Regions from separate parts of the Propioniciclava coleopterorum genome, predicted to be linked through region 1. Evidence: riboswitches for the same ligand, from Rfam matches in the RefSeq annotation. Region 1 holds a riboswitch; each other region holds the start of a gene.

Region 1 (7,181 bases):
GATCGAGCGTGCGGCCGACCATGATCAGCGCCGCCTGGCGCAGCCCGGCCGCCTCCACGGCGTCCGCGATGGTGGCGACTGTGCCCCGCAGGATCTGCTGCTCGGGCTGACTCACCCGGTGGGCGACGACGACCGGGCAGTCCGCCCCGACGTGCGGCGCCACCTCGGCCATCAGTTCCCGGGTGCGGGTGATCGCCAGGTGCAGCACGAGCGTGGCTCCGGTCGCGGCGAATGCGGCCAGGGCCTCCCCGCTCGGCATCGCGGTGGAGCGGGCCTGGGTGCGGGTGAGCACCACCGATTGGCCCAGCAGTGGCACGGTGAGTTCGCGTCCCACCGCGGCGGCCGCCGCCGCGTAGGCGGGGACGCCCGGCGTGACGTCCCAGGCGACGCCCGCGGCGTCCAGGCGACGGGCCTGCTCGTGGAGCGCGGAGTAGACCGACAGGTCGCCCGAAGCGAGCCGCACCACCGAGCGGCCCGCGCGGGCCGCGTCGACGATCCGGGCGGTGATCTGGTCCAGGTCGAGGTCCTGGGTGTCGATCAGCTCGGCGTCCGGGCTGACGTGCGCCAGGACGCCCGGGTCTAGGTAGGTGCCGGGGAACAGCACCACGTCCGCGGCCTCCAGCAGCCGGACCGCCCGAACGGTCAGCAGGTCGGCGGCCCCGGGTCCGGCGCCCACGAAGTGGACGCGCACCCCGGCCGCGTCCCCCCTGGGCTCCGGACGCGTCTGTTCGGGATTCACTGCGCCTCCTCGCCCGGGACGAAGCGCGGCGTCCACACCCCGGCGGGGCCGACGCGCGTCCCGGACGCCCCCACGATCACCAGGCACTTCATGTCGATCGACGCCGGCTCGAACGCGCCCAGCGTCGTCACGCGCAGCGACTCCTCCGCGCGGCCGACGTCGCGGCCCACGACCACCACCGTCTCCGGTGCGCGGTGCGCCAGCAGCACCTGGTGGGCGCGGGCGATCTGCTCGGTGCGCGAGCGGGACGCCGGGTTGTAGAGCGCCAGCACCAGGTCGGCCCGCGCGATGTGGACCAGCCGGTCCTCGATGACGGACCACGGCTTGAGCCGGTCCGAGAGCGACACCACGGCGAAGTCGCCGCCGATCGGGGCGCCCGCGCGGGCGGCGACGGCCTGTACCGCGCTGAGGCCGGGCAGCACCCGGATCGGGACGCCCGCGAACGCCGGGTCCTCGGCGACCTCGAACACCGCCGACGCCATGCCGAAGATCCCGGCGTCGCCGCCGGACACGACCGCGACGCGCTCCCCCGCCGCCGCCAGCTCGAGCGCCAGCCGGGCCCGGTCGCGCTCGACGGTGTTGCCGGACGCGTGCCGAATCAGCCCGGCACGCTGCGGCACCCGGTTCACGTAGGGGCCGTAGCCGATCACATGCTCGACCTCGGCCAGCGCCGCGGTCACCTCGGGGGTGACCCACCGGTCGGGTCCGGGGCCGAGCCCCACGACCAGCAACTCGGCGGGCACGGGGACCGCCGTGTGCAGACCGCCCACGTTCGCGCCGACCGCGACCGACCTCGCTGGGGCGCTCGTACCGTCGGCGCCGCCGGGTCGGGCAGCGCTGCGGGTCGCCGGCACGTCGCTCCCGTCGCCGTCGCGGAGCACGGCCGCGCGGATCGCCGGGTCGGCGGCGTCGCGGGTGCGGCGGCCGTTGCGGGCGTCGCCGGGCACCACGATCAGCGAGAAGTAGGGCACGGACGCGGCGTCCACGTCGGCGACCAGCAGTTGGCGCTGCTCGGGCATCGACGCGCGCTCGACGTACACCGCGCCGTCGAGGCGTCCGGACGCCTCCAGCGCGCGGCGGACGGCCGGGAACGTCCGGCCCAGCTTCATGATGATCGCCCCGTCGGTGTCGGCCAGGCGCCGGGCCAGTTCGGGCTCGGGCAGCGTGCCGGGCAGCACGGTGAGCACGTCGGTCTGCCTGACCAGCGGGGACGCCGCCGCGGCGGTCGCCGCCGCGAACGCGGGCACCCCGGGCACGATCGCGGTCGCGTACGCCGTAGCCAGCCGGTCGTGCAGGTACATCCCGGACCCGTAGAACAGCGGGTCGCCCTCGGCGAGCAGGACGACCAAGCGGCCGGCGTCCAGGTGGTCCGCCAGGCGCGCGGCAGCGGCCTCGTAGAACGCGCCCATCGCGCCGGCGTAGCCGCCGGGGTGGTCGGTGGCGCCGGTGGTGACGGGGTAGGTCAGCTCCTCCTCGACGACGCCCGCGGGGAACAGCGGGGCCGCGATCCGGCGGGCGTTGGACGCCTTTCCGGGCGCCGCGTGGAAGGCCACCACGTCGGCGTCCTCGATCAGCCGGGCGGCCTTGAGGGTGATCAGCTCGGGATCGCCCGGACCGACGCCGACGATCGCCAGCGTCCCGGACGCGGCCGCGCGGCCCGTCTCGGGGTCCGCCTCGGGCACGGGTGTGGCAGGCGCGGCGCCGGGCTCGCGGGGCGCGGGGGTGTTCACTCGGCCTCCTGGGCCAGCGCGTTCAAAGCCGACGACGTCATCGCCGAGCCGCCGCGGCGTCCCAGCACGGTCACGTAGGGGATGTCGATGCCGTGGTCGGCGGCCAGGTCGACCAGCGCCTGCTTGGACTCGGCCGCGCCGATGAAGCCGACCGGGCAGCCGACGATCGCCGCCGGGCGCGGACCGCCGTCCAGGATCAGCTCCAGCAGGTGGAACAGCGCGGTGGGCGCGTTGCCGATGGCGACGACCGCGCCCGCGAGCATCGGCTCCCACAGCGAGACCGCGGCGGCCGAGCGGGTGGTGCCGAACGCGCGGGCCAGGTCGGGCACACGTGGGTCGTTCAGCAGGCAGATCACGTCGTTGGACGCCGGGAGCCGGGACGCGGTGACGCCGGTGGCGACCATGGTGGCGTCGCACAGGATCGGCGCTCCCGCCTCCAGCGCGCCGCGGGCGGCGGCGAGCAGGCCCGGGTGGACGACCAGGTCGCGGGCCAGGTCGACCTGCCCCGAGCCGTGGATCATCCGGACGGCGACCTTCTCCGCGTCCGCGGGGACGCCGGTCAGGTCGGCCTCGCGGCGGATGGTCGCGAACGAGTCGACGTAGATGTCCGCCCCTGCGTCCACGTAGGGGTAGCGCCGGGCCGGACGTCGCAGCCCGCTCACCGCTGCCCCGCGTCCGAGCCGCCGGCGTCCGCCTGCGCCGCACCACCGTGCGTCGAGGACGCCACCTGCGTGGGGGACGGGATCAGGACGCCCTTCCACGGCGTGAACACCACCTCGTCCACGCCGGCGAGCAGGGCGTCGACGTCGGCGGGGTCGAGGCCGTCATCGCCCACCGGCGCGTGCAGCCCGCCGGGCACGGGACCGAACGGCAGCGGCCCGGTGGCCTGCGGGACGCGCGGGTCGGGGTCCACCGGGGCGACCAGGGGGGATGCCATCTCGTAGGTGTGCCAGGGCGCGGTCGGGCCGGTGCCGCGGGCGGCGCAGAACAGCTCAGCCAGCGCGATGAGTTCGCGGGCGGCCGCGGCCAGCGGGACGACCGCCCCGTAGTGCTCGCCGACGCGGAGCTGGACCGTCTCGGCGTCCAGGGCGACGAGGCCGACGTCGCAGGGCCGGTCGATCAGGTCGCCGCGGCCGTCGTCCAGCACGAACGCGAACTTGCCGGGCAGGCCGGGCAGCACGTCGCTGGCGACGATCTGCGCGTCCAGGTCGGCGGCCAGCGGACGCAGGTCGGCGCGGCCGCCGGCGAGGCCTGTCTGCGGCGACACGGTGATGTTGCGGACCCGGTCGTGTGCCGGCGCGGGCAGCAGCCCGCTGGCCTCGATGGCGGCCAGCGCGTCGGCGTCCAGGACGCCGTCGGTGCCCGGGAACGCGCGCAACTGCAGGTTCGCGCGGGTCGTGGGCCGGACGCAGCCGTCGCCGAAAACGGTCGCCGCGACACTCAGGCCGCGCAGCTGGCGGGCGGTGATGCGCCCACCGACGAGCCGGACGCGGACCAGCAGCCCGTCGGCGGCGGGCCACGGACGCAGGATCCCCGGGCAGCGGTCGGCGCGGTCGCGGATGAGGACGGACATGGTTCCACCTGTTCAGGTCAGGGGGCTGGCTGCGCGTGGGCCCGACGGTGACCGCGCGGGGCTCCCCGCGTGGGCCAGCAGGTTTTCGGACTCGGGATCGTCCGGCCGGAGCACCTTCCCAGGGCGTCCGCCCCAGTGGTGGCCGCATCGCGGCACGCCCCGTCCGTCCCCCTCACCGCTGCGCGTCAGTCCCGGATTCGCACCGGGTTCCCTGGGCTCGCGTGAGCTTGACTGGCACGGACACCCTAGCGCCGCGGACGCCGCGGCGAGGGCGGCGCAGCTGTTCGGCAAGCCGGCCGGACACCGTTCGGCTCAGCCGACGCGGTCGGTTAGGTTCGAGGGATGCGCACGTTCAGGGTCTTCGCCGGCGGGCCGGCGCTCGTCCGGCTGTCCGGATGGCTGCTCAACACGCCCGTCCGCGCGCTGCGGCGCGAGGGCGCGCCGCCTCGTGGCGGCGGTTCGCCTCCGAGCACGGGCTGAGATTCGAGGAGAACCGTCCCGATCTGGCGGAGCGCTGGAACCTCGAGGAGGGCCCGGTGCCGCGAGCGGGTCGGACGCCGACCGCCCTGCACTCGGCCCGCAACGTGGCCAGCGGCACGCTGGAGGGCGTCCCGTTCCTGACGTTCGAGGCCGAGTGGGCGGTCGACGAGGCTGCCGTGGTCTGGGAGCAGTTCCGCCGCCGCCAGGTGATCGTGCTGGACCTGCCGGCCGCCGTCGCCCCGCTCGACGTGCGCGGCCGGGTCGCCCTCGATCTGCGCGGGATGGCATCCGACTCGCCCGCCTTCGCGAAGGGCTGGGGGGTGCTGGCGAGCGACGAGCGGCAGGCGCACGCGATCCTCACCGACGAGGTGCGCGCGCTCGTCTCCGAACTGCCGCCCAAGGAGGCGACCTGGCAGTTCTTCGGGCGCGACCTCGTCCTGGGCCTGACCGGCTACCACGGCCCGGACGCCGTGCTACGTCACACGGAGTCGGCCCGGCGGCTCATCCGGGCCGTCCCCGCCTTCGTCTGGTCGGACGCCTCCGGCGTCGCCGGCTGAGCCCGGTCCCCCGGGTCGGAGCCGGCGGCACTCGAGTGCCGCGGCTCTGAGCGCGCTCGCCACCCTAGACTGACGCCATGGCGGGAATGACCGATCTGCACGAGATCCTCGGCGCGCTGCGCCCCTACGTCCGGCAGGGCTCCTACGTCTACGTGACCAGCGAGAACCCGCCCGACGTCGCGTTCCACGCGCGCATCGTCGAGGACGAGGGCACCACGCTCGTGCTGGACCAGGCGATCGCCGACGAGCATCGGCTCGCCTACGACGGGGTGTTCGGCTGGATCACCCTGGAGGCGCACACGTCGCTGCAGGCCGTCGGCATCACCGCCGCGGTCAGCACGGCGCTGGCCCGCGTCGGGCTGTCGTGCAACGTGATCGCCGGCTTCTACCACGACCACCTCCTGGTCCCGATCGCGCACGTCGACGAGGCCATGGACGTGCTGGGCGGGCTGAGCGCATGAGCATCGAGATCGGCGGCCACGTCGACGACCCGATCGCCGCCGCGCACGCCGACGGCTTCCCGATCGCGCAGACGTTCCTGGGCGACCCGCAGGCCTGGAAGGGCCACGCCGTCCCGCATCCGGGCGGCGCCGCCGGCCTGAAGGCGGACGCCGAGGCGGCCGGGGTGGGCCTGTTCATCCACGCGCCGTACGTCATCAACGTCGCGACCACCAACAACCGGATCCGGATCCCGAGCCGGCAGATCCTCGCCAAGCAGGTGAAGCTGGCCACCGAGGTCGGCGCCCGCGGCGTCATCGTGCACGGCGGCCACGTCAACAACGGCGACGACCCCCAGGTCGGCTTCGACAACTGGCGCAAGGCCATCGAGGGCCTGGACCTGACCGTCCCGATCTTCATCGAGAACACCGCCGGTGGCGCCAACGCGATGGCCCGCCAGCTCGAGAGGATCGCCCGACTCTGGGACACCATCGCCGACGCCAAGGGCATCGAGAACGTCGGATTCTGCCTCGACACCTGCCACGCGCACGCCGGCGGGCTGGATCCCGACGGCTTGGTGGACGCCATCAAGGGCATCACCGGACGCATCGATCTGGTCCACCTCAACGATTCCCGGGACGCCGCGGGCTCGGGCGCGGACCGGCACGCCGTGCTGGGCGCCGGCGAGTGCGAGGCCGACTACCTGGTCTCGGTCGTCCGCGAGGCGGGCGCCCCGGTCATTCTCGAGACCCCGACCGCAGACGTGTCGCACGCCGACCAGATCGCGTGGCTGCGCGCGCGACTCTGATCCGACAAGGGGAGCGACCCCGCCGGCCTGCCCACTGGGCGGGACGCCGGTCCGCCATCCGGGCAACGGGGGCGTTGCGTGGAGATCGCGGTCACCTCGGGCCGCACGGATCGGCGTCCGACCGGTAGCCTGACCCTCGTGACTCGGAGCATCTATGTACTCGCACCGGAGGGCCTGACAGGGAAGTCGGTGGTCGCCCTCGGCATCCTGGACGCGCTCACGCGCGAGGTCGAATCGGTCGGGGTGTTCCGCCCCCTGATCACGGGCGGCGATCAACCCGACCAGATCCTGTCCACGCTGGTGCACCAGCCGGTCGTCCACGAGGACTACGACGAGGCGTTCGGCGTCACCTACGAGGACGTCCGCGCCGACGCCGACGCGGCGCTGGCCACCATCCTGCAGCGCTACAACGAGGTCGCCGCGCACTACGACACGATGGTGATCCTCGGCTCGGACTACACCGACAACCTCGGCGCCCAGGAACTGCAGTTCAACGCCCGCGTGGCCGCGAACCTGAACGCTCCCATCGCCCTGGCGGTGTCGGCCAAGAACCGGACTCCCGACGAGGTCACCCAGCTGGCGCGCAGCACCGTCGACCTGCTCGACAAGCACCATGCCCAGGTGATCGCGGTCATCCCGACCCGCACCCCCGAGGGCGACCAGACCCCGTACGCGGACGCCGTGCGCGCGGCCCTGCCCGACGTCGTGGTCGGCACGCTGCCGGCGCACCCCGTCCTGGCGGCGCCCACGCTGGGCGCTCAGGTGAAGGCCATCAACGGTCGTCAGGTCGCCGGCCGCACCGACGTCATGACCCACGAGAGCCAGAGCGTCCTCGTCGCGGCGATGACGCTGCCGA
Region 2 (7,181 bases), 300 kb from region 1:
GAGCGTCGTGATGGGAACGAGCAAGGGTGAGGGCTGCATCTCGGCGCGCTTCGGGGTTGTTGCCGCGCCGGGTGGTCTCGAGCCAATCGAGCACCTCGTCGGCCCGAAAGCGTCCGTCGGTCATCGGCGCCGGGAAAGGAGCCCCAGCGACCACACGCTTGCGCCACATGGAGACCACCGGCCGCCGCACCCCAGCCAGGCGCGCGACGTCGGCGAGCGAGAGCGCCGTGGCGGCTTCGTCGGTGGTCATGCCCCCTCCTCCCGGGGGTAGTTGACGCGGATGCACACACACTATTCGACGCCGTGCGAAGTGGCTGTCTCAAACATGATAAGGGGGGTTATCAGACAAGCGGGTAGTCATGCCGAGCGACGCGGATCATCATTGACCTGGGTCATCGCACAGGGCGATGTCCAACGTGAGGAGTTGTCGTGTGCTCCCACTGATGCGGACGAGGGAACTCGCCCATCAACAGAACGAGCGCCCGGCCCTGGCAGGCCGAGCGCTCGGGGCACGGGGTGAACCGCGCGGGGTTGCGTTCCTGCAGCACATCACCTCCCGTGCCCCAACGCAAGCGAGGCACGGGAAGGAGGTGAGGATCAGATGGGCAAGTCCAAAGTGACGAGCACCAAGGCCGCGAAGGCGGCGAGCAAGGTGCTGTCGAACCCGAAGTCGAGCAAGGCCGCCAAGACGGCGGCCGGCTCGGCGCTGTCCCAGAAGCCCTCGAAGGGCCGCTGATTCGGAGCCGGGGTCGTCCTGGCCCCGGCTCTTCACCTACAAATTGCTGAAGGAGCAACATCATGAACTGGTACTTCTCTGTCGCTAACACCAGTGGCGGACAACCGAGCTGGTGGCTGTATGCCGGCAACCACAGGATGGTGGCGTGGGCGGGCGAGACGTTCCCGTCGACCTACAACGCGCACCGTGCTGCCGCGTCGTTCAAGGCGGGCGCTGCGACGGCTCGCTACGAGGTCTACCCGGATGCGGGCGGTTCCTACCGGTGGCGTGCATGGCGGGCCTCGGACAAGGTCGCGGCGTCTGGGGAGTCCTTCTCCAGCCAGAGCGCGGCTTCCGAGGCGGCGCGCAATGTGCAGCTCAACGCAGGGGGCGCGTCGCTGTAGTTCGCGATGGGCCGGGTGGCGGGGAAGTCGCCGGCCTCAACGCCCCGGACGTGCGCCGGGTCAGAAGTCCCAGTCCTCGTCCTCGGTGTTCACCGCCTTGCCCATCACGTAGCTGGAGCCCGATCCGGAGAAGAAGTCGTGGTTCTCGTCCGCGTTGGGCGACAGGGCGGCCAGGATCGCCGGGGAGACGGCTGTGGCGTCCTTGGGGAACAGCGCCTCGTACCCCAGGTTCATCAGGGCCTTGTTGGCGTTGTAGCGCAGGAACGCCTTGACGTCCTCGGTCAGGCCGAGCGGGTCGTAGAGGTCCTGGGTGTAGTCCTCCTCGTTGTCGTACAACTCGTACAGCAGCGAGAACGTGTAGTCCTTCAGTTCCTCGCGCCGCTGGGGCGACGCGTCCTTCAGGGCCTGCTGGTACTTGTATCCGATGTAGTAGCCGTGGACGGCCTCGTCGCGGATGATCAGCCGGATCAGGTCGGCGGTGTTGGTCAGCTTGGCGCGGCTCGACCAGTACATCGGCGCGTAGAAGCCCGAGTAGAACAGGAACGACTCCAGCATCGTGGAGGCGACCTTCCGCTTCTCGGGGTCCTCGCCGTAGTAGTACTCCAGCACGATCCTGGCCTTGCGCTGCAGGTGCTCGTTGTCCTCGCTCCACCGGAACGCGTCGTCGATCTCCGCGGTCGAGATGAGGGTGGAGAAGATGGAGGAGTAGCTCTTGGCGTGCACCGACTCCATGAAGGCGATGTTGGTGTACACGGCCTCCTCGTGCGGCGTCCGGGCGTCGGGGATGAGCGACACCGCGCCCACGGTGCCCTGGATGGTGTCCAGCATGGTCAGGCCGGTGAACACCCGCGTCGTCATGAGCTGCTCGGCCGGCCGCAGCGTCCGCCACGACGGGATGTCGTTGGACAGAGGCACCTTCTCGGGCAGCCAGAAGTTGGAGGTGAGGCGGTCCCACACCTCGAGGTCCTTGTCGTCCTGGATCCGGTTCCAGTTGATCGCCTGGACGCCGCGCAGCAGGGTCGGCTTGTCGGTCACGTTCGTTCCTTGGTCGTCGCTCGTCGTGGTGGTGGGAGGCGTCACAGCATGCAGCTGACGCAGCCGTCGATCTCGGTGCCCGCCAGCGCGAGCTGGCGCAGCCGGATGTAGTAGAGGGTCTTGATGCCCTTGCGCCACGCGTGGATCTGCGCCCGGTTGAGGTCGCGGGTCGTCACGTTGTCGGGGAAGAACAGCGTCAGCGACAGGCCCTGGTCGACGTGCTGGGTGGCCGCCGCGTAGGTGTCGATGATCTTCTCGGGCCCGATCTCGTAGGCGTCGGCGTAGTACTCGAGGTTGTCGTTGGTCATGTAGGGCGCCGGGTAGTAGACGCGCCCGATCTTGCCCTCCTTGCGGATCTCGATCTTCGCCACGATGGGGTGGATCGAGCTCGTGGAGTGGTTGATGTAGCTGATCGACCCGGTCGGCGGGATCGCCTGCAGGTTCTGGTTGTACAGCCCGTGCTGGGCGACGTCCGCGGCGAGTTCGGCCCAGTCGTGCGGCGTGGGGAGGTGCACGCCGGCGTCCGCGAAGAGCTGCGCGACCCGCGGCGTGGCCGGCGTCCAGTCGCCCCCGACGTAGCGGCGGAAGTACTCCCCGGACGCGTAGGTCGACCGCTCGAAGCCGTCGAACGTCTCGCCCCGTTCGCGCGCGATCGCGCAGGACGCCCGCACCGCGTGGAAGGCGACGGTGTAGAAGTACAGGTTGGTGAAGTCCAGCCCCTCCGGCGAGCCGTAGTGGATCGCCTCGCGCGCCAGGTACCCGTGCAGGTTCATCTGCCCCAGTCCGATCGCGTGGCTCATGGCGTTGCCGCGCTCGATGCTGGGCACGCACGCGATGTCGGACTGGTCCGAGACGGCGGTCAGGGCGCGGACGGCCACCTCCACGGTGCGGCCGAGGTCGCCTGAGTCCATCGCCCGGGCGATGTTGAGCGAGCCGAGGTTGCAGGAGATGTCCTTGCCGACGACGTCGTAGGACAGGTCGTCGTGATAGGTCGACGGCGTGGAGACCTGCAGGATCTCCGAGCACAGGTTCGACATCGTCACGCGCCCGTCGATCGGGTTGGCGCGGTTCACCGTGTCCTCGAAGACGATGTAGGGGTAGCCCGACTCGAACTGGATCTCGGCGAGCGTCTGGAAGAACTTGCGCGCGTTGATCTTCTTCTTGCCGATGCGGCCGTCGTCGACGAGCTCGTGGTACTTCTCGCTGATCGAGATCTCGGTGAACGGGACGCCGTGGACCCGCTCGATGTCGTAGGGGCTGAACAGGTACATGTCCTCGCCGGCGCGCGCCAGCTCGAAGGTGATGTCGGGGATGACGACGCCCAGCGACAGCGTCTTGATCCGGATCTTCTCGTCGGCGTTCTCGCGCTTGGTGTCCAGGAAGCTCAGGATGTCGGGGTGGTGGGCGTGCAGGTACACCGCGCCCGCGCCCTGGCGCGCGCCGAGCTGGTTGGCGTAGGAGAAGGAGTCCTCCAGCAGCTTCATCACCGGGATCACGCCCGAGGACTGGTTCTGGATCTTCTTGATCGGGGCGCCCGACTCGCGGATGTTGCTCAGCGACAGCGCCACGCCGCCGCCCCGTTTGGACAGCTGCAGCGAGGAGTTGATCGCCCGGGCGATCGACTCCATGTTGTCCTCCACGCGCAGCAGGAAGCAGGAGACGAGTTCGCCGCGCTGCGCCTTGCCGGCGTTCAGGAAGGTCGGGGTCGCCGGCTGGAAGCGTCCCGCCATGATCTCGTCGGTGATCTGCTCGGCCAGCGCGCGGTCGCCCGCGGCGAGGGTCAGGGCGACCATGCAGACGCGGTCCTCGAACCGCTCGAGGTAGCGGCTGCCGTCGAAGGTCTTCAGCGTGTAGGAGGTGTAGTACTTGAACGCGCCCATGAAGGTCGGGAACCGGAACTTCACCGCGTAGGCCCGCTTGAACAGCGACTTCACGAAGTCGAACCCGTAGGCGTCCAGGACGCCGGCCTCGTAGTAGCCCTCCTCCACCAGGTAGTCGAGCTTCTCCTTCAGCGAGTGGAAGAAGACGGTGTTCTGGTTGACGTGCTGCAGGAAGTACTGCCGGGCGGCGAGCCGATCGGCGTCGAACTGGATGCGGCCGTCCGCGTCGTAGAGGTTCAGCAGCGCGTTCAGCGCGTGGTGGTCGAGGCGGTGGACGTCGGCTTGGTCGGTGCCGGGGTCGGTGAGAACGGTGGAAGCCATGAGTGGAGCCCTTCGCGGACAGCCTCGACGTCGTCGGGCGTGCCCATCAGTTCGAACTGGTAGAGGTGGGGGACGCCGCACTTGGCGGCGATGATCGTGCCGGCGAGGCAGTAGGCCTCGCCGAAGTTGGTGTTGCCGGCGGTGATGACGCCCCTGATCAGGGCGCGGTTGTCGACGTCGTTGAGGAAGCGGATGACCTGCTTGGGGACCGCGCCGCCCTGGTTGCCGCCGCCGTAGGTGGGGACGACCAGCACGTAGGGTGCGGCCGCCCGCAGCGGTTCGTCCGAGCCGCGCAGCGGGATCCGGGACGCGGGCAGGCCCAGCTTGGACACGAAGCGATGGGTGTTCTCCGAGGTGGAGGAGAAGTACACCAGCCGGACAGCGGCCTGGGCGGCCGCCACGTCAGGCCGCGGCGACGCGTGCGGCCGCCGCCTGGATCCGATCCGGACGGAACCCGGACCAGTGCTCGTCGTCGGCGACCACGACCGGCGCCTGCTGGTAGCCCAGGGCCAACACCTCGAGGAGCGCGGCCTCGTCCGCGGCCAGGTCGACGACCTCGTAGGCCAGGCCGAGCTTGTCCAGCGCCCGGTAGGTGGCCGTGCACTGCACGCAGGCGGGCTTGCTGTAGATGGTGATGCTCACGTGAGGGAGTCCCTTCCGTCCGATCCGTCGCGAAGTGGGTGTGCCTGCGCAGCCGACGAAAAGGGGTGGGACCGACGCGGACCGGAGGGTCCGCCGCGGCGCAGCCCTCCCGCGAGGCCGAGCAAACGGGCGCCCGGGCGTCCGGGGACGCGTCGGGCGGCAGAGGCAGGTCTTCGGACTCGTGGGCTGGGACCGGCTGTACGTGCCGGTCGGTCCTACTGGCCGTCGCTTCCCAGGACGTGGCGTCCCAGTGCTGTTGACGGCGGTCGTTCCCACTCACCGCTGCGGGGCAGTTCCGGACTCTCACCGGATTCCCTCTTGCGACGACCCACCTGGCTGGTGGGCCGAACCGCTGCGTCCGCCACTATATACGGAAAATCACACGGCTGTAACCCCCACATCTAGTGGGCGGGGGCTCAGGTGGCGTCGTCGAAGGCGCCCGTCACCCAGCCGATGTGGCGGGCAGCGGACGCCGCGACCACCCGGTCGGCGTCCTCGGTGATGGCGTTGGCGAAGTTGGACCAGAGCCGGGAGTAGCTGCGCTCGCCCAGCGTGGCGAGCATCCGCTCGACCGTCGAGCCCGACAGCGGGATCCGATTGGGGTAGCTGCGCATGAAGCTCACGCTGCTGCGGTCGGGGTTGGCCATGATCGTGTCGCCGGCCAGCAGGACGCCGCGGCCGTCCGCGCCGGACGTCCAGTGCAGGACGAGGCTGCCCGCGAAGTGGCCGCCGAGCGTGACGATCTCGGCGTCCTCGGCCAGGCGGTGGGCGCCCTCGATCTCCACCAGGCGCTCGTCGCGCCGCTGCACCCAGCCCGCGTCCGGACGCGAAATCAGCACCGGCGCGTCGTCCAGCGCCCGCGACCAGGCGACCTGGGCGCCGTACATGTGCGGGTGGCTCGCGACCACCGCGATCACCGGGCCCAGGCTTTCGATGAACCCGACCGCGCCGCGGTCGACCAGGCCGATCGGGTCCCACAGCACGACCCCGTCCGCCGTCCGGATCACCTGCATCGTTTGACCGATGCCGACGTCGGACGCGGTCACGCTCCACTGTCGCTCGTCCACCTGGCCGACCGTCACGACCGAGCGCGCCGCGAGATCCGCCTGGGTCGTCCACGCCTGCCCGGACGCGGGCACCCACTGCCGCTCGTCGGCGCAGATCGGGCAGACCGCGGGGAGCGGCGTCGTCGCCTCCACCCCGCAGGTGGCGCAGCTGATGAGGTCCGGTTCGAACGTGGTCGCCATGGTCGCTCCTCGGGTCGTGCCTCGAGGCTAGGCCCGATCCCGCGCAGGCGGAACCCCGCCGACCCGCCTCGGGGGCGGTGCCGATCCCGGCAAGACGGACCATTGACCGCCGAACAACTCGTATGCATACTTGCATGCAAACAACGGCGTGACACCTCTGGAGGACGAGAACAACATGAGCGAGACGGGCGCGGAGCTGCTGGTGGCATCCCTGGGGGCAGCCGGGCTGACCACCATCTTCGGGGTCCCCGGCGATACGGGGGTCGCGTTCTACGACGCGCTCGAGTCCAACACCGCCGGGGTCCGGCACGTGCTGGCACGCGACGAGCGGCACGCGGCGTTCATGGCGGACGCCTTCGCCCGCGCCACCGGACGCATCGGCGTCGTCGAGGTCTCCTCGGGCGGCGGGGCGACGTTCGCGGTCGGCGGCCTGGGGGAGGCGCGCGCGTCCGGCATCCCGGTGCTCGTGCTCACCTCCGACATCCACCGCGCCAGCCGCGGCACCGGCGCGCTGACCGAGATCCACCAGCCCGACCTGTTCAAGGCCGTCAGCAAGCGCGTCATCTCGGTGGACGCCGCCGCGGACATCCCCGCCGCCGTCGCCGAGCTCGCCGCGGTCGCCGTCGCGGGCCGCCCCGGCCCCGTCGTGCTGATCGTCCCCGAGGACGTCTACGAGCAGCCAGTCGACCTGGCCGCCGCCGACCTCGCCGCGCCCGCCGCGGCCGCCCGCACCACCCCGGCGGAGCGGACGCCCGCCCCGCAGGACGCCGTCGAGCGGGCCGCCGCCGCGCTCGCCGCTGCGCAGCGTCCCGTGATCTTCGCCGGCTCGGGCGTGCACGCCTCCGGCGGCTGGGAGGCGCTCGCCGACCTGGCCGAGCGGGCGGCCGCGCCCGTCGCCACCACCATCCACGGCGTCGGCGTCCTGCCGGACGCGCAC
Region 3 (7,181 bases), 140 kb from region 1:
CGGACGCAGCGCTGGTCGCCGGCCTGGCGGTCGGCGACGAGGCGGCGGCGGTCGCCTTCGTGCGGCGCTTCGAGCACCGGGTCTTCGGGCTGGCGGTGTCCGTGACACGCGACCGGGGCCTGGCCGAGGAGGTCAGCCAGGAGGCGTTCCTGCGGGCGTGGCGCGCGGCGGCCACCTACGACGTCCGGAAGGGGTCGGTGCTCACCTGGCTGCTCGTGATCACCCGCAACCTCGCCATCGACGCGATCCGGAAGCGCCGGTCCTCCCCGACGGACGCCGACGCGCTCGAACGGCTGCTGGCCACCTCGGCGCCGGACCCGACCGCCGACGCCGACACCCGCCTGGACGCCGCGGGCGCGGCCACCCACCTGCGCGACCTCCCGCCGGAGCAGGCGCGCGCGCTGGTCCTGGCCGTCGTCGGTGGGTGCACGGCCCAGGAGGTCGCCGACCACGAGCACATCCCGCTCGGGACGGCCAAGACGCGGATCCGGTCCGGACTGCGCCACCTGCGACGAGCCGTGGAGGCCGAACATGACTGAGCACATCGACGACGACGCCCTGGTCGCGCTGGCGCTCGCCGACGTCGAGCCCGAGGAGCGGGACCGCCTGAGCGCCCACCTGGACGTCTGCCCGCCCTGTCACAGCGCCTACACCGACGTCGAGGTCGCGGTGCGGCTCACGCTCGCCGCGTCCCCGCCGCTCGCGCCGCCGGCCGGGTTCTCCGGGCGGGTGCTGGCCGCGATGAACCTCGACGCGGACCAGCCGGCCGGGGGCGTCCCCTTCGGCGGAGGCGTCCCGTCCGGCGGAGACGTGTCCTTCGGCGCCGGCGGCGCGACCATTCCCACCGGGCCCGCCCCCGCGCTCAGGCGGACGGGGGCCGGGCGGAGCGGCCGACCCTCCCTGCGGGGGCCGTGCGGGGGCCGGGATCTGGCGTGTGGCCGCTCGTCGCGGCCGCCGCGGCCGGCCTGCTGCTGGGCGCCCTGGTCACCTGGGTCGCGCTGGTGCCGGGCGGCCTCGCCGCGCCGCCGCCGGCGTCCCCGAACCCGCGGCCGGCGTCCGCGCTGGTGACCGGGACCGGCGAGCGGGTCGGCTCGGTCGACCGCACGGCGCTGGAGTCGGGGGACGTGCTGGTCATCACGGTGCAGGCGCGGCCCGGGGCCAGCTACGAGTGCGTGCTGGTCATCGGGGACGGCTCCCGCGTCAGCGGGGGCGTGTGGACGCTGGGGGACTACGGTCCGGGGTCGGCGATCTGGGTCGTCCCCACGGGCGGCGCCACCGTGCGCGGCGTCGAACTGGTGGCCCCCTCCGGAACGGTGTGGTCGCGCGCCGAGCTCTGAGGCGGTCCTTCCGGTGCGGCCGGCCGTGGCCGGCTCAGAGCTCGCGCCAGCCCACGGCGTCCGGGCGGGAACCCGAAGCGGCGAACTGGCGGACGGCGCGCTCGGCGTCCGCGGCGGGGACGACGGTGTCCGCGGGGAGCGTGATGTCCTGCCCGGCCGGGTCGGGGAAGTGACGCGACGGCCCGTCGCGGTCGGGACCGACCGATTGCAGCCCCGGGTGCCCGGGCCCGGCGAACCAGTGCAGCACGGCGTCCTCGCCGTTGAAGGCGGCCGTCAGCAGCGGGTAGGCCGGCGGCGAGGCCGAGATCTCGTAGTGGTCGGCGCTTCCGCGGCCGGCCAGCAACGCGTCCAGCGCGGCGGCGTCCGGCACGTGGTGGTAGCCGGCCAGGTCGAAGACGTCGAGCGGGCGTCCATCCTCGTGCCGCGCCGGCTCGCCGGCCCGATGCCCGCCGTGAGGCTGCACCGACCCTCGCCCCGCCGCCTGGATCCCCAGGTGCCCCGACTCCGTCGTGGCGGGGTGCGGTGACTGCGCGGTCGCGACGGGGTGGGACGCCGGGTCGGCGACGTTGCCCACCATCGTGACGGGGCCGGGCGGGGACCACCACGCGCTGCGGGGCCGCGCCTGCGCAGGCGGCTCCGCGGTCAGGCGGGCGCCGTCCGGCAGCAGGGTCGGGACCTGCTGCTGGCAGTAGATGCACGTCCCGAACGGATTGTTGTGGTGGATCGTGCCGCCCGAGGACGCCGCCGCGCGCACCTGGAGCGCGGCCTTCCCCTCGATGTGTCCGGCGGCGACATAGCGGGCTTCGGGTGGGGTCTGGTCCATGACGGGCCTCCTGCCTCGGGACTGCGACGCTACGGCACCCGTCCCCGGGGCGGCCAGCCCGCGGCCGGCCGATGCCTGGGCGCGCGGCGGGCACGGGCTGTTCGAGCGGGTCACCAACCTGGTGCGGGTGCACGCGCCGGGCGCGGCCATCGCGTTCAACGCCACGCCCGAGGACACCTGGGAGGCGGCCGCCCGCTGGGTATGGTGACGCCGCGGCTGGGCGGGTTCCCGGTGGGCGGACGCCGCAGCGAAGTGAGCGGACGCCGCGGCGCCGGTCAGGCCCGCGGAAGCACCGTGTAGACCAGCCGCGCGAACTGGCCGACCCTGGTCGCCGACTCCAGCCGCAGCCGGTCGGACTCCACGCGCCGCGGCAGCAGCGGGGCGCCGCCCGCCAGGGCGACCGGCGCAACCGAGATCGCGATCTCGTCCAGGGCGTCCGCGTCGAGGAACTGCCCGGCGAGGTCCCCGCCCCCGACGACCCAGATGTCCCGGTCGCCGGCCGCCTCCCGGATCGCCGGCAGCGCGTCGCTCACCGGGCCGGACACGAACCGGATGTCGGTGCCCCGCGGGACGGGCAACGTCCGGGACGTGAAGACGAAGCACGGACGCTCGCCGTGGAACTCGGCCCAGCGCTCCGGGTGGGCGAGGATGTCGGACTCCTCCAGCACCCACTCGTAGGTGGTCGAGCCCTCGACCATGACGCCGGGGTCCGCGGGGAACAGGCCCTCGTCGGGCTGGGTGCCGTTCTCGACCGCGAAGAGCCAGGCCAGCGAGTTGTCCTCGTCGGCGATGAAGCCGTTGAGGGTGGTGGCGGTGTCGAAGATGATGCGTCCCATGCGTCCGACGCTGTCACACGCGGCTTCCCCGCGCCAGAGCGTCAGGGGAGCTCGAGCCCGACGACCTCGCCGATGACCGTCAGCGCCGGCGGCCGGACGCCCGCGGCGTCCGCGAGCGCGGGCAGCGACCCCAGCGTCCCGCGGACCACCGTCTGGCCGGGGAGCCCCGCGTCGGCGACGATCGCGGCCGGGGTGTCGGCGGCCATCCCGCGCGCGATCAGCCCGGCGCTGATCGCGGGCAGCGCCTTGACGCCCATCAGGATGACCAGCGTCCCGGCGAAGCGGGCCAGGGCGTCCCAGTCGACCGTCGAGGCGGGGTGATCGGGTCCGACGTGCCCGGTCACGACCGTGAACTGCTGCGTGATGCCGCGGTGCGTGACGGGGATGCCCGCGAGTTCGGGCCCCGCGATCGCCGACGACACCCCTGGGATGACGCGCACCGGGATGCCCGCCGCGGCGCACGCCAGCCACTCCTCGCTGCCGCGCCCGAACACGAACGGGTCACCGCCCTTAAAGCGCACGACGGTCGCGCCGGTGCGGGCGTGCTCCACGAGCAGGTCGTTGATGCGGTCCTGCGCGGTCTGAGCGCCGCGCGGGAACTTCGCCACGTCGATCAGCGTCGCGCCCGGGCGGCACTCTTCGAGGCAGGCCGCCGGGGCGAGGTGGTCGTACAGCACGACATCGGCCTCGCGCAGCGCCCGCAGCCCGCCGACGGTGAGCAGATCGGGATCCCCGGGCCGCCGCCGACCAGCACGACCTGGCCGACGCGCATAGGCGTCGCCGTGGGGGGAGCGGTGCGGCCGTCCGCCGCGGGATGGTTCTGGACCGGGGCATGAAGCGCCACGGAGCCTCCTCAGGTTTCCTCGCCCGAATGCGTAGCTCGGCAGCGGGGCGAGTTCCTGACTCACGGCCCTGGTGGGGGCCGCTCACAGTGGCGGGACCGTCCCGGAATCGCTGTCGCTCACCGGAGTTCCTCAGCACGTCGCTGCGGGCGTCAGTATGGCACACTCGCCCCCGACTCCCCGGGCCGAAAGGACGCCGACGCCATGCGCCTCCCCCTCGCCACCGCGGCCGGACTGCTGCTGGGCTGGCTGGCCGACCGGGCGCTCGGCGACCCCCGCCGGTTCCATCCCGTCGCCGGCTTCGGGCGCGCCGCCGGGATGCTGGAGGAGCGCTGGTACGCCGACTCCCGCGTCCGGGGTGCCGCGCACGAGGCCGTCCTCGTCGGGGGCGCGGTGGCCCTGGGCGTCGTCGCCGAGCGCTGCGTGCGCGAGCGACCGCTGCTGCGCGCCGCGCTGACCGGGGTGGCGACCTGGGCCGTGCTGGGTGGGCGCTCGCTCGCGGCCGAGGCCGAGGCGATCGCGGACGCCCTCGCGGCCGACGACATCACCGCCGCGCGCGGGCGCGTCCGGAACCTGGTCAGCCGCGACCCGGCGACCCTGGACGCCGCCGGCATCGCCCGCGCGACGGTTGAGTCGGTCGCCGAGAACACCTCCGACGCGGTGGTGGCGCCGCTGTTCTGGGGCGCGGTCGCCGGCGTCCCGGGGCTGCTGGGCTACCGCGCGATCAACACCCTCGACGCGATGGTCGGCTACCGCAACGCGCGCTACGAGCGCTTCGGGTGGGCCGCCGCGCGCGTCGACGACGTGGCCAACTGGGTGCCGGCGCGGTTGGCCGGCGCGCTGGCGGTGGCGTGCGCGCCGCTGGTGGGCGGGAGCCGCGCCGCCGCCGTGAGGGCGGTGCGGGAGCAGGCGTCCGCGCATCCGAGCCCCAACGCCGGCGTGGTCGAGGCCGCCTTCGCGGGGCCCTGGGGGTGCGACTGGGGGGACGCAACGTCTACGGGGGCGTCGTCGAGGACCGCGGCGAACTCGGCTACGGCGACCCGCCGACCCCGGAGGACGTGCCGCGCGCCACCCGGCTGGCGGGCGCGGTGTCCGCCGGCGCGCTCGCCGCCACGGTGCTCGGACGCCTCGCGCCGGCGCTGTGGCCGCGGCACCGGCCGCGCTGAGGAAGGCGATTTCCCCGGCGGGATCTGCCCCGCCACAAGGCATTCGGGGATCCATCGCGGTTTCTCAGGATTCTTTCAGGGTGGTTGTGAGTCCCTTCCGACTTATCCACAGAAATCGTGGAAATGCGGCGGTTGTCCACATTCGAATGGTGGACAACTGGCGCGAAAGGGGCGGCGTTCCTTAGAGTCGGGCTCGTCCCACACCCCCGGACGACGAGGACCCACCCCCATGGATGCTCACCCTTCGCCACCTTCGCGACCCCTCGTGAGGCTGCGCCGCAGCCCCGCCTGGCTGGCCTTCGGCGTGGTGGCCGTGTGCCTGGGCGGATTGTTGTCCGCATTCGTGTATCTGAATGCGGTCGAATCCCAGCCGGTTCTTCGGGTGAATCGCACCGTGTACCGGGGCGAGGTGTTGGCGGCCGCCGATCTCGATGTTGTGCAGGTGGGATCGGGCCTCGACCTGCGCACCGTGCCCGATCGCCGCATCGGGGAAGTGGTCGGCCAGGCGGCCATCACCGACATTCCCGCCGGGTCGCTGCTGATCGACGGAACGTGGGGTGCGGCCGCCCAGCCGACCGGCGTGGCACGCGTGGGCGTCCGGCTGAGCCCGGGCCGGTTCCCGGGCGGAGACCTGCGGCCGGGCACGCCGTTCCTGATGGTGGCGTTGCCCGAGGCGGCCGCCGCGCCCGCCGACCTGCCGGCCAGCGTTGCGGCGACGCTGGTCGCGGCCCCGGCGGCGCAGCCGGACGGCTCGCTGGCCTTCGACCTGTACGTGCCCACCGAGCAGGCCGAACTCGTCAGCCGATTGGCCGCCGCCGACCGGATCTCGCTGGTCCAGCAGGGGAGCAACCGGTGAGCGCCGTGGTCCTGGCCGGGGCCAGCGGTGCGCCCGGCGTGACCACCACAGCGCTCGGCCTCACGCTCGCCTGGCCCGGCGACTGCCTCCTCGTGGACGCCGATCGCTCGGCGCCGCAGACGCTGCTCGCGGGCTACCTGCAGGGTCAGGCGGCGACGGCCGGGCTGGAGGCGGTGCTGCAGGCGCACCGGGAACGGACGCCGCTGGCGGAGGCCCTCGACGGGGCGATTCGCCCGATCCCCGGGCCCCCGGGCGACGCGGGACGTCGCGGCTTCCTCCCAGGGTTCAGCCACCTCGGCGCCGTGGACCTGTTCGACCAGGCGTGGCAGCCACTGCTCGCCGAGTTCGCGGCCCAGGACCGCGACGTCGTCATCGACGCCGGACGCACCGGCCACCGCGGCCTGCCCGAGGCCCTGCTGCGGGACGCCGGGCTGGTCGCGCTGGTGTGCCGGACGTCGCTGATCGGGTTGGCGGGCGCCCGGCTCCACCTCGCGGCGCTGCTCGACCACGGGCCCCTCGACCGGGTCGGCCTGATCCTCGTGGGGCCCGGGCGTCCGTACCCGGCGGCCGAAGTGGCCGAGCAGTTCGGCGTCCCGGTGCTGGCGGAGATCGCCTGGGACCCGGCCTCGGCCGACGACCTGCACGCCGGCCACGCGTCCATGGGTAGACGTTGGCCCCGCGGTGCGCTCGCGCGCTCGTTTGCACGGGCGGCCACCCGCCTGCACGCGGCGACCCGGCGCGAGGAAGTCCGGGTGGCGCCATGACCGAGACCGGGATGCGCAGGCTCGCCGACGTGCCGCTGCTGCAGGCGGTCCCCGCCTTCACCGTCTCCCTCGCCGAGGCCCGACGGGTGGTCGCGCCGCTGCCCGCGGACGAGGTTGATTGGGGCCTCGTCGTCGCCCTGCGGCGCCGGGCGTCGGACCAGGTGGCAGAGGCGGCCCTCGAGCACGCCGAGCGCACGGGCGTGCCGCTCGGCGACGCCGACCGCCGGCTGATGGCCCGCTCGGTGCTGCGGGAGGTCGTCCGCGGGCACGCCGAGGAGCGCAGCAGGCTCGGCGATCTCTGGACGGTCGACCGCGAGCAGCGCTACGCGAGCGCCCTGGAGGACGCCATCTTCGGGTTCGGGCGCATGCAGCCCCTGTTCGAGCTCGCGGGCGCCGAGAACATCGAGATCCACGGCCACGACAGCGTGGTCGCACAGTACGGCGACGGCCACCGCGAGGCGCTGCCGCCCGTCGCGGACAGCGACGAGGAACTCGTGGAGGCGGTGCGCTTCCTCGGCGAGTCGGTGAGCCCGCCGCGTCCGTTCGACGACGCCCAC
Region 4 (7,181 bases), 1.7 Mb from region 1:
GCGCGCGCGCCAACTGCACCCGCTGCCGCTCCCCGCCCGAGAGCGTCGACCAGGCCTGCCCGGCGAGCCCGTCGACCCCGGTGTGGCGCATCGCGTCGAGCACGGCGGGGTCGTCGGCCAGGGAGCGCCAGCCGCCGGCGTGCGGGATCCGGCCCAGGGCCACGACGTCGCGCACCGTCAGCTCGACCGATGCGTTCGCGTTCTGCTCCATGACGGCGACGGCCCTGGCGACTGTGCGCCGCGGCAGCGCGGCCAGATCGTGCTCGCCGAGCCGGACGGTGCCGGCGGTCGGACGCCGCAGGCCGGCGAGCAGGTGCAGCAGGCTCGTCTTGCCCGACCCGTTGACCCCGACCAGGGCGGTGACGCGTCCGGGCGCCAGCTCCGCGGTGACGTCGTGCAGGATCGGGCGGCCGTCCACGCCCCAGGCCAGGTCGGCACAGCCCAGGGTGGCGGTGATCGGCGGCAGGCCGGCCTTCGGCCACCTCACGCGCGTGCCCGTCGGCGGAGGAGGTGGATCAGGACCGGGGTGCCGACGACGGCGGTGACGATCCCGATGGGGATCTCGCTGGACGTCAGCGAGCGGGCCGCCGTGTCGGACCAGATCAGCAGGATGGCCCCGGCCGCGGCGGACAGCGGCAGCAGGACGGCGTGCCGCGCCCCGACGAGGAACCGGACGATGTGGGGCACCGTCAGCCCCACGAAGCCGATCGGGCCGACGAACGCGACCGTGCCGGCGGCGGCCAGCGCCGTGCCGAGCATCAGCGTCCACCGGGCCCGGTTCACCGCGACGCCGAGCGACGCCGCCGCGGACTCGCCGAAGCTGAAGGCGTCCAGCGTGCGGGCGTGGCCGAGCGTGAGGGCGAGGACGGCGGCGGCCAGGACGAGCGTGATCGACGTCGTGGGCCAGCGCAGCCCGGCCATGGTCCCGAGCATCCACTCCATCGCCGAGCGGGCGGCAGTGTTGTGGCCGAAGACCATGATCATCAGCGAGGTGAGCGCCCCGCACAGCTGCCCCACGGCGACGCCGGCGAGGATGGTCCGGCTGGCGGGCAGGTCGCCGGAGCGGCCCCGCGCCAGGGCCAGGACGATCGCCAGGGCGGCCAGGGCCCCGGCGAACGAGGCCGCCATCATCAGCAGCGACTGCGGGGCGAGGACCCCGACGCCGAAGACCAGCACGAACACCGCCCCCACCGAGGCGCCGCTGGACACGCCGAGCAGGTAGGGGTCGGCGAGCTCGTTCCCGGTCAGGGACTGCAGCACCGCCCCGCACACCGCCAGCACGGCGCCGACGCAGGCGGCCCCCAGCACGCGCGGCGCCCGCAGCCGCCACACGATGTCGTCCTGCAGCGCCGTGACGCCCGCGCCCTCGATCAGGCGCAGCCGGCGGGCGATGACCGCGACGACGTCGGTCCACGGGACCTGCACCGAGCCGATGCCCAGCGCGATCACCATGGAGATCAGCAGCAGCACCGCCAGCCCGAGCGCGACCGGCGCGACGGGCGGCCGCCCGGCCGGGGGCGCCGGCCGGGGGCGGTGACGGGCGAGCGGTCGGACCCGCGCGTCGGCCACCATCTCAGGCGGGCAACCGCTCGAGCTGCTCCGCGAGGCTCCGCGCCCCGTCGATCAGCCCGACGCCGGGCGTGGACTGCGAGAAGGCCACCGTGACGATCCGGCCCTCGCGGACCGCGCGGAGGTTCTGCAGCACCGGGTCCGCCTGCAGGTGGGCCCGCTTCTGCTCGGCGGGGTCCCACGAGGCGTCGACCGTGACGATCACGTCCGGGTCGGCGGCGACGACCTGCTCCCACGAGACGCTCGCCCACGCCTTCGGCTGGTCGGCGAACACGTTGGTGGCGCCCACGGCGTCCAGGACGAGCGCGGGGCCGCCCCCGGCGCCGCCCACCGACGGCGCGGTGTCGCCGCCGTCCCACCACACGACGCGCAGACCGTCGCCGGCGCGGTCGGCGCGCAGGGACGCGAGCCGGGTGCGCTGGGCCTCGATCAGGGCGGTGGCCTCGGCGTCGCGGCCGAAGATGGCCCCGACCTCGCCGATGCCGGTCCAGACGTTCTCGAAGGTCGCCGCGGGGCGGTCGGCCACGTTCGGGCACCCGAACGGGTCGATGTAGGTGCCGATGCCGGACGCCGCGAGTTCCTCGCGTGACCCGACCCCCTTCTCGCCGAAGGCGCTGTTGTAGGACGCCAGCGCGAAGTCCGGGGTGGCCTGGAGGAACGCCTCGCGCGTGGGGTACTGCTCGGCGAGCACCGGCACCGTGGCGTAGGCGGCCTCGAGGTGCTCGGCGATCGCGTCGTCGAGGTAGGCCGTGCCCGCCAACTGGCCGGCGGCCCCCACCGAGAGCACCTCCTCGATGACCCCCTGGTTGAGCGCGACGGCGCGGGCGGGCGGCGCGTCCAGGGTCAGCGGCACGCCGCAGTTGGTGAGCGAGACGTGGAACGGGGCCTGCGACTCCGACGGCGACGAGCCCGGGGTGGCGTCCGGCGCGCCGGCGCAGCCGGTGAGGGCCAGCCCGGCGGCCAGGCCGAGGGCGACGAGACGGGTGATGGGTGATGAGGGACGCATGGGCGACTCCTTCGCGAACGGTCCTGACGCGGGACCGGAATGAACACGGACGCGTCCAGCCGGTCTTCGGACTCGGAATCACACGCCTCCGGCACCTTCCCGGGATCACTCCCAGTGGTGTCTTGCCGGAGGCATCATCCTCACCGCTGCGCGACAGTTCCGGACTCTCACCGGATTCCCACCCCTCGACGGATCGAGGGCGCTGGACGCCCTGAAGGTACCACGCGGCCGCACCCGGCCACGCCGGTCCCCCGGCGCCGGACGGCGCGGCGTTCGCCGGAACGCAAGCACCACGGGGTCGGACAGCGGAGGGCGGAGGAAGGGCCCCGACCCACGACCGTCAGGTCGGCGCCGCCGGGGCACCGGGGCTTGTCAGGCCCCGGACGCGGGGACGCCGGGTCCGGGCGGGGTGAAGCCGCCGAGCGCGCGGATCCGTGGCTCGTCCCGCAGGCGGTCCACCAGGGCGTGCAGGCCGGGCGGCTCGGGGTCGAAGGGGTCGTCCCACGCCATCTTGACGGTCTGCGGCGCCGCGGGCGTCGGCCCCGGCAGGTCGTGCACCGCGAAGCTCGCCCAGTCCACGGCGATGTCCCGCTCGCGGGACCGGGCGGCATCCAGCACGAGGCCGCGGGCGCGCGCCCGGGACGCCGACGGGGCCCGCGTCAGGGCCGCCGCGACGGCGGCCGGATCGGCGATCGGCTCCGCGCCGGACTGCAGCAGCGCAGCCAGCCCGCGGGGGCGTCCGGAGGCGTCGGCGCCGAGCTCGTGCCAGCGCAGGTCGAGGGCGTCGAGCCGCGGGTCGTCGGGGGCGATCCGGTGCCGCTCGGCCCACCCCCGGATCAGGCGGCGCTTGGCGCCCCACTCGGTGCCCTCGGTGCGGCCGGCGTCCAGGTCGTCCAGGAGCCGCGTCCAGGCGGCGTGGGCCGCCGCGCCCTCGGCGTCTCCGGACTCGGCCAGGGCGCGGGTGGCGTCGAGGTGGGCGCGCTGCAGCGCCCGGGCGGTCGTGGCTCCCCCGCCGGCGGCCGGGACGGCGGCGTCCGGGTCGACGGTCCAGGCCCGCAGCGCGGCGAGCGGGTCCGCGGGGCCCGGCGGGGGCGCGCCGCCCGCCTCGGCGCGCCGCAGCACGAGCTCGGTGGCGGCGACCGTCAGCCACATCACGGCGTCCAGGCTGGTGGTGTCGCCGGAGATGACGTGCAGCCGGCGGTAGCGCGCCGGGTCGGCGTGCGGCTCGTCGCGGGTGTTGATCAGGGGGCGGCTGCGGGTGGTCTGGTTGGACACCACGTCGCCGAGGAGGTCGCCGCGCTGCGACAGCGTGAACCGGCCGCGCCGCCAGTGCCCGGCGCCGCCGATGAGTTGGCGGCTCACCAGGAAGCCGATCAGCCAGTCCGCCAGCACCCGCGGGTCGGTGTCGCGGGCGACGAGGTAGTTCTCGTGGCTACCCCAGGTGTTGCCGTAGGAGTCGGTGTTGTTGCGGAACAGCCGGAACGTCACGTCGTGGCCCTCGTCGGCCTCGGCGGCCCGCGCCTGCGCCGCCAGGTCGACCAGGAGCGCGTCGCCGGCCCGCTGCGCGATCACCAGGTCGGCCGCCGACGTGCACTCAGGCGTGGCGTACTCCGGGTGCGACCCGATGTCGAGGTAGAGCCGGCCGCCGTTGCCCAGGAACGCGTTGGTCGAGGCGAACCGCGCCGCCAGGGGCGTGAAGAGCCGCGCCGCGGCCTCGTCGGAGGCCAGCCGCTTGCCGTCGGCGGTCGCCAGCAGCCCGTACTCGGTCTCGATCCCGACGATGCGGCGCATGGCCCGTCCTAGAGCTTGACGGCGTCCAGGAGGGCGCCGAGTTCGTCGCGGGTGACCTCGCGCAGTTCGCCCGGACGCAGCCGGCCCATCCGCACCGGCCCGATCTGGGTGCGCGAGAGCGCGGTGACGGGGTGGCCGACCTCCGCGAACATGCGCCGGACGATCCGGTTGCGGCCCTCGTGCAGCACCACGGTGACCATGGTGCGCCGGCCGGTCCCCGCGCCGAGCTTGACCAGGTCGGGTTTGACGGGGCCGTCCTCCAGCGTGATCCCGGACGCCAGCCTGCGGCGCGTGGCCTCGGTGAGGTCGCCCTCCACCTCGGCCACGTAGGTTTTGGTGAGCTCGTAGCTGGGGTGGGCCATCCGCTGGGCGAAGTCGCCGTCGTTGGTCAGCAGGATCATGCCGTCGGTGTCGGTGTCGAGGCGTCCGACGTGGAACAGGCCCTCGCCCGCGTGCTCGCCCAGGTAGTCGCTCAGGGTCGGGCGGCCCTGCGGGTCGCTCATGGTGGACACCACGCCGCGCGGCTTGTTGAACACGAGGTACTGGTGCTCGCGGGGCGGCGGGATGCGGCGGCCGTCGACGCGGATCACGTCGCGGTGCGGGTCGACGCGGCGGCCCTGTTCGGAGACGATCTCGCCGTTGATCTCGATGCGGCCCTGGTCGACGAGTTGCTCGGCCGCCCGCCGCGAGGCGACGCCGGCCTGCGCCAGCACCTTCTGCAGCCGGATGCCCTCGGGCTCGCTCATGCGTCCTCCTCGTGGTCGTCGGCGGCCGGCTCGGCCGCCCCGGGGTCGTGGTGGGCTGGGGTCGTCGCCGGGGCGTCCGGCGCGGGCTCCTCCGCGTCCGGGTCGAGCGCCTCGGCGGTCAGCGTCTCGGCCAAACCCGCCAGCTCGGCCTCCAGCAGGGACGCCTCGGGCAGGTGGGGCGCGATCGGCGGGAGGTCGTCCAGGCTGGTGTAGCCCATCTTCTCCAGGAACAGCGCGCTGGTGCGGAACAGCATCGCGCCCGTCTCGGCGGATGCCCCCGCCTCCTCGACCAGGCCCCGCGTCACGAGCGTCCGCATCACGCCGTCGACGTTGACGCCGCGGATCCCCGAGACCCGCGAGCGCGAGATGGGCTGCAGGTACGCCACGACGGCGAGCGTCTCCAGCGCGGCCTGCGACAGCTTGGCCTGCTGTCCCTCCAGGATCCAGGCGGCGATCAGGTCGGCGTGCTCGGCGCGCGTGTAGAGCCGCCAGCCCTCTCCGACCTGCCGCAGCTCGAACCCCCGGCCCGTCTCGTCGTAGAACAGCGCCAGTTCCTCCAGCGCCTCCCACACCGCGGGCGTGGCGACGTCGAGCGCCTGGGCGAGCTCGGCGGTGCCGACGGGCTCGGTCGCCATCAGCAGCAGCGCCTCCAGGGGCGCGGTGAGGGCGGTGTCCACCCGCTCAGCCATCTGTGTCTCCTTGTTGCGGGACGCCGGTGAACTCGTCGATGCCTCCGGCGAGGTCGGCGCCCTCGTCCATGGTGCCGGTCCAGCGCACCGTCAGCTCGCCCAGCGGGGTGAGCTGGTCGAAGGCGACCGCGCGCTGGCGCGCCAGTTCGAGCAGAGCCAGGAACCGCGCCACGACCACGATGCGCTCCCCGGCGTCCGCGATCAGGGCGCGGAACGTCGCCGTGCCCTGGCCGCGCAGCCGGTCGATGAGCAGGTCCGCCTGCTCCCGGACGCTGACCGCCGGGGCGTGCAGGTGCGCCAGCGAGATCGACTCCTCGGGCTTCGGCTGCAGCGCCCGGGCGGCCAGCCAGGCGAGCTGGTCGCCGTCGACGCCGATGACGACCTCGGGCAGCAGCCGGGCGAACGCCTCCTCCAGCCCGCCGGGGCGCGCGTGCCGCCGCCCCTCCTCCTGGAGCCGGGTCTGCATGAGGCCGGACACGACCTTGAAGGCCCGGTACTGCAGCAGCCGGGCGAACAGCAGGTCGCGGGCCTCGAGCATGGCCAGGTCCTCGGGGTCCTCCACCTCGCCCGCGGGCAGCAGCCGTGCGGCCTTCAGGTCCAGCAGGGTGGCCGCGACGACGACGAACGAGCTGGTCTGGTCGAGGTCCCACGCGGGGCCCATGGCGCGCAGGTGGGCGATGAACTCGTCGGTGACCGTCGAGAGGGCGACCTCGGTGACGTCCAGCTTGTGCCGGGTGATGAGCTGCAGCAGCAGGTCGAAGGGGCCCTCGAAGTTGGTCAGCTTGACGGTGAATCCCCCGTGGGCTTCGGTCACGACGGGGCGGCCAGCCGGCGCAGCACGTCGGAGCCGGCGCCCTCGGCCTCGATGGCGGCCAGCGCCGACGCGATGGCGGCGCGCACGATCCGGCCGCGGTCGACGGCCAGGCCGTGTTCGGCGCGCAGCTCCAGCCGGAGCCGCTCCAGGGCCAGCAGTTCCTCGCTGCTCACGTAGACGGTGATCTTCTCGTCGTGGCGGACCCGCCCGGTGTGCTCGACGGGCCCGGACGCCGCGGCCAGGCGGCGGCGCGGCGCCTCCTGCTCGGCGGTCGCCGGCTCGGGGGCGGGGTCGGGCGCGCGCAGTTCGTCGTGGGCCGCGGGGCCGGCGTCCCGGGTGCGGCGCGGCGCGGCCGTGCGGTGGTCGCCGGGGCGGCGGGACGCGCGGTGGGCGTCGGCGGCCTCGTTCAGCTCCGCCGCGGTGGAGCGGAACAGCTCGGACGCGCCGGGCAGGCCTACGCGTCGGGGCATCGGACGAGCACCTCCTTGGCCAGGGTGCGGTAGGCCTCCGCGCCGGGGCTCGAGCTCGCGTAGGTGGTGATGGGCTCGCCGGCCACCGTGGTCTCG

What was found. Region 1 has a riboswitch for cobalamin ahead of G7070_RS09035 (nitrite reductase). Riboswitches for the same ligand answer to the same signal wherever they lie in the genome.
Region 2: another riboswitch for cobalamin. It lies ahead of nrdH (glutaredoxin-like protein NrdH); the one in region 1 lies ahead of G7070_RS09035 (nitrite reductase).
Region 3: another riboswitch for cobalamin. It lies ahead of cobA (uroporphyrinogen-III C-methyltransferase); the one in region 1 lies ahead of G7070_RS09035 (nitrite reductase).
Region 4: another riboswitch for cobalamin. It lies ahead of G7070_RS17000 (ABC transporter substrate-binding protein); the one in region 1 lies ahead of G7070_RS09035 (nitrite reductase).

The regions. Positions count from the first base shown of each region.
Region 1 is NZ_CP049865.1:1,881,783-1,888,963, reverse strand. It holds gene G7070_RS09050 (cobalt-precorrin-4/precorrin-4 C(11)-methyltransferase) at 1-739, opposite strand, end outside; gene G7070_RS09045 (precorrin-2 C(20)-methyltransferase) at 736-2,421, opposite strand; gene G7070_RS09040 (precorrin-8X methylmutase) at 2,466-3,131, opposite strand; gene G7070_RS09035 (nitrite reductase) at 3,128-4,042, opposite strand; cobalamin riboswitch at 4,102-4,293, opposite strand; gene G7070_RS09030 (hypothetical protein) at 4,385-4,522, shown strand; gene G7070_RS09025 (hypothetical protein) at 4,579-5,079, shown strand; gene G7070_RS09020 (ACT domain-containing protein) at 5,157-5,540, shown strand; gene G7070_RS09015 (deoxyribonuclease IV) at 5,537-6,325, shown strand; gene pta (phosphate acetyltransferase) at 6,464-7,181, shown strand, end outside.
Region 2 is NZ_CP049865.1:2,177,278-2,184,458, forward strand. It holds gene G7070_RS10390 (hypothetical protein) at 1-250, opposite strand, end outside; gene G7070_RS19455 (hypothetical protein) at 602-736, shown strand; gene G7070_RS10395 (DUF1508 domain-containing protein) at 799-1,119, shown strand; gene nrdF (class 1b ribonucleoside-diphosphate reductase subunit beta) at 1,180-2,154, opposite strand; gene nrdE (class 1b ribonucleoside-diphosphate reductase subunit alpha) at 2,196-4,355, opposite strand; gene nrdI (class Ib ribonucleoside-diphosphate reductase assembly flavoprotein NrdI) at 4,283-4,756, opposite strand; gene nrdH (glutaredoxin-like protein NrdH) at 4,758-4,997, opposite strand; cobalamin riboswitch at 5,145-5,366, opposite strand; gene G7070_RS10420 (MBL fold metallo-hydrolase) at 5,414-6,244, opposite strand; gene G7070_RS10425 (thiamine pyrophosphate-binding protein) at 6,420-7,181, shown strand, end outside.
Region 3 is NZ_CP049865.1:1,739,904-1,747,084, forward strand. It holds gene G7070_RS08365 (RNA polymerase sigma factor) at 1-539, shown strand, start outside; gene G7070_RS08370 (hypothetical protein) at 933-1,337, shown strand; gene G7070_RS08375 (Imm1 family immunity protein) at 1,372-2,217, opposite strand; gene G7070_RS08380 (hypothetical protein) at 2,159-2,368, shown strand; gene G7070_RS08385 (dihydrofolate reductase family protein) at 2,436-2,996, opposite strand; partial or broken gene cobA (uroporphyrinogen-III C-methyltransferase) at 3,038-3,768, opposite strand; cobalamin riboswitch at 3,870-3,996, opposite strand; gene cbiB (adenosylcobinamide-phosphate synthase CbiB) at 4,043-5,860, shown strand; gene G7070_RS08405 (CpaE/TadZ family protein) at 5,857-6,624, shown strand; gene G7070_RS08410 (TadA family conjugal transfer-associated ATPase) at 6,621-7,181, shown strand, end outside.
Region 4 is NZ_CP049865.1:3,587,366-3,594,546, forward strand. It holds gene G7070_RS16990 (ABC transporter ATP-binding protein) at 1-487, opposite strand, end outside; gene G7070_RS16995 (FecCD family ABC transporter permease) at 484-1,476, opposite strand; gene G7070_RS17000 (ABC transporter substrate-binding protein) at 1,574-2,575, opposite strand; cobalamin riboswitch at 2,616-2,797, opposite strand; gene G7070_RS17005 (proteasome accessory factor PafA2 family protein) at 2,948-4,366, opposite strand; gene G7070_RS17010 (pseudouridine synthase) at 4,375-5,112, opposite strand; gene scpB (SMC-Scp complex subunit ScpB) at 5,109-5,801, opposite strand; gene G7070_RS17020 (segregation and condensation protein A) at 5,794-6,615, opposite strand; gene G7070_RS19690 (hypothetical protein) at 6,612-7,085, opposite strand; gene G7070_RS17030 (ParA family protein) at 7,070-7,181, opposite strand, start outside.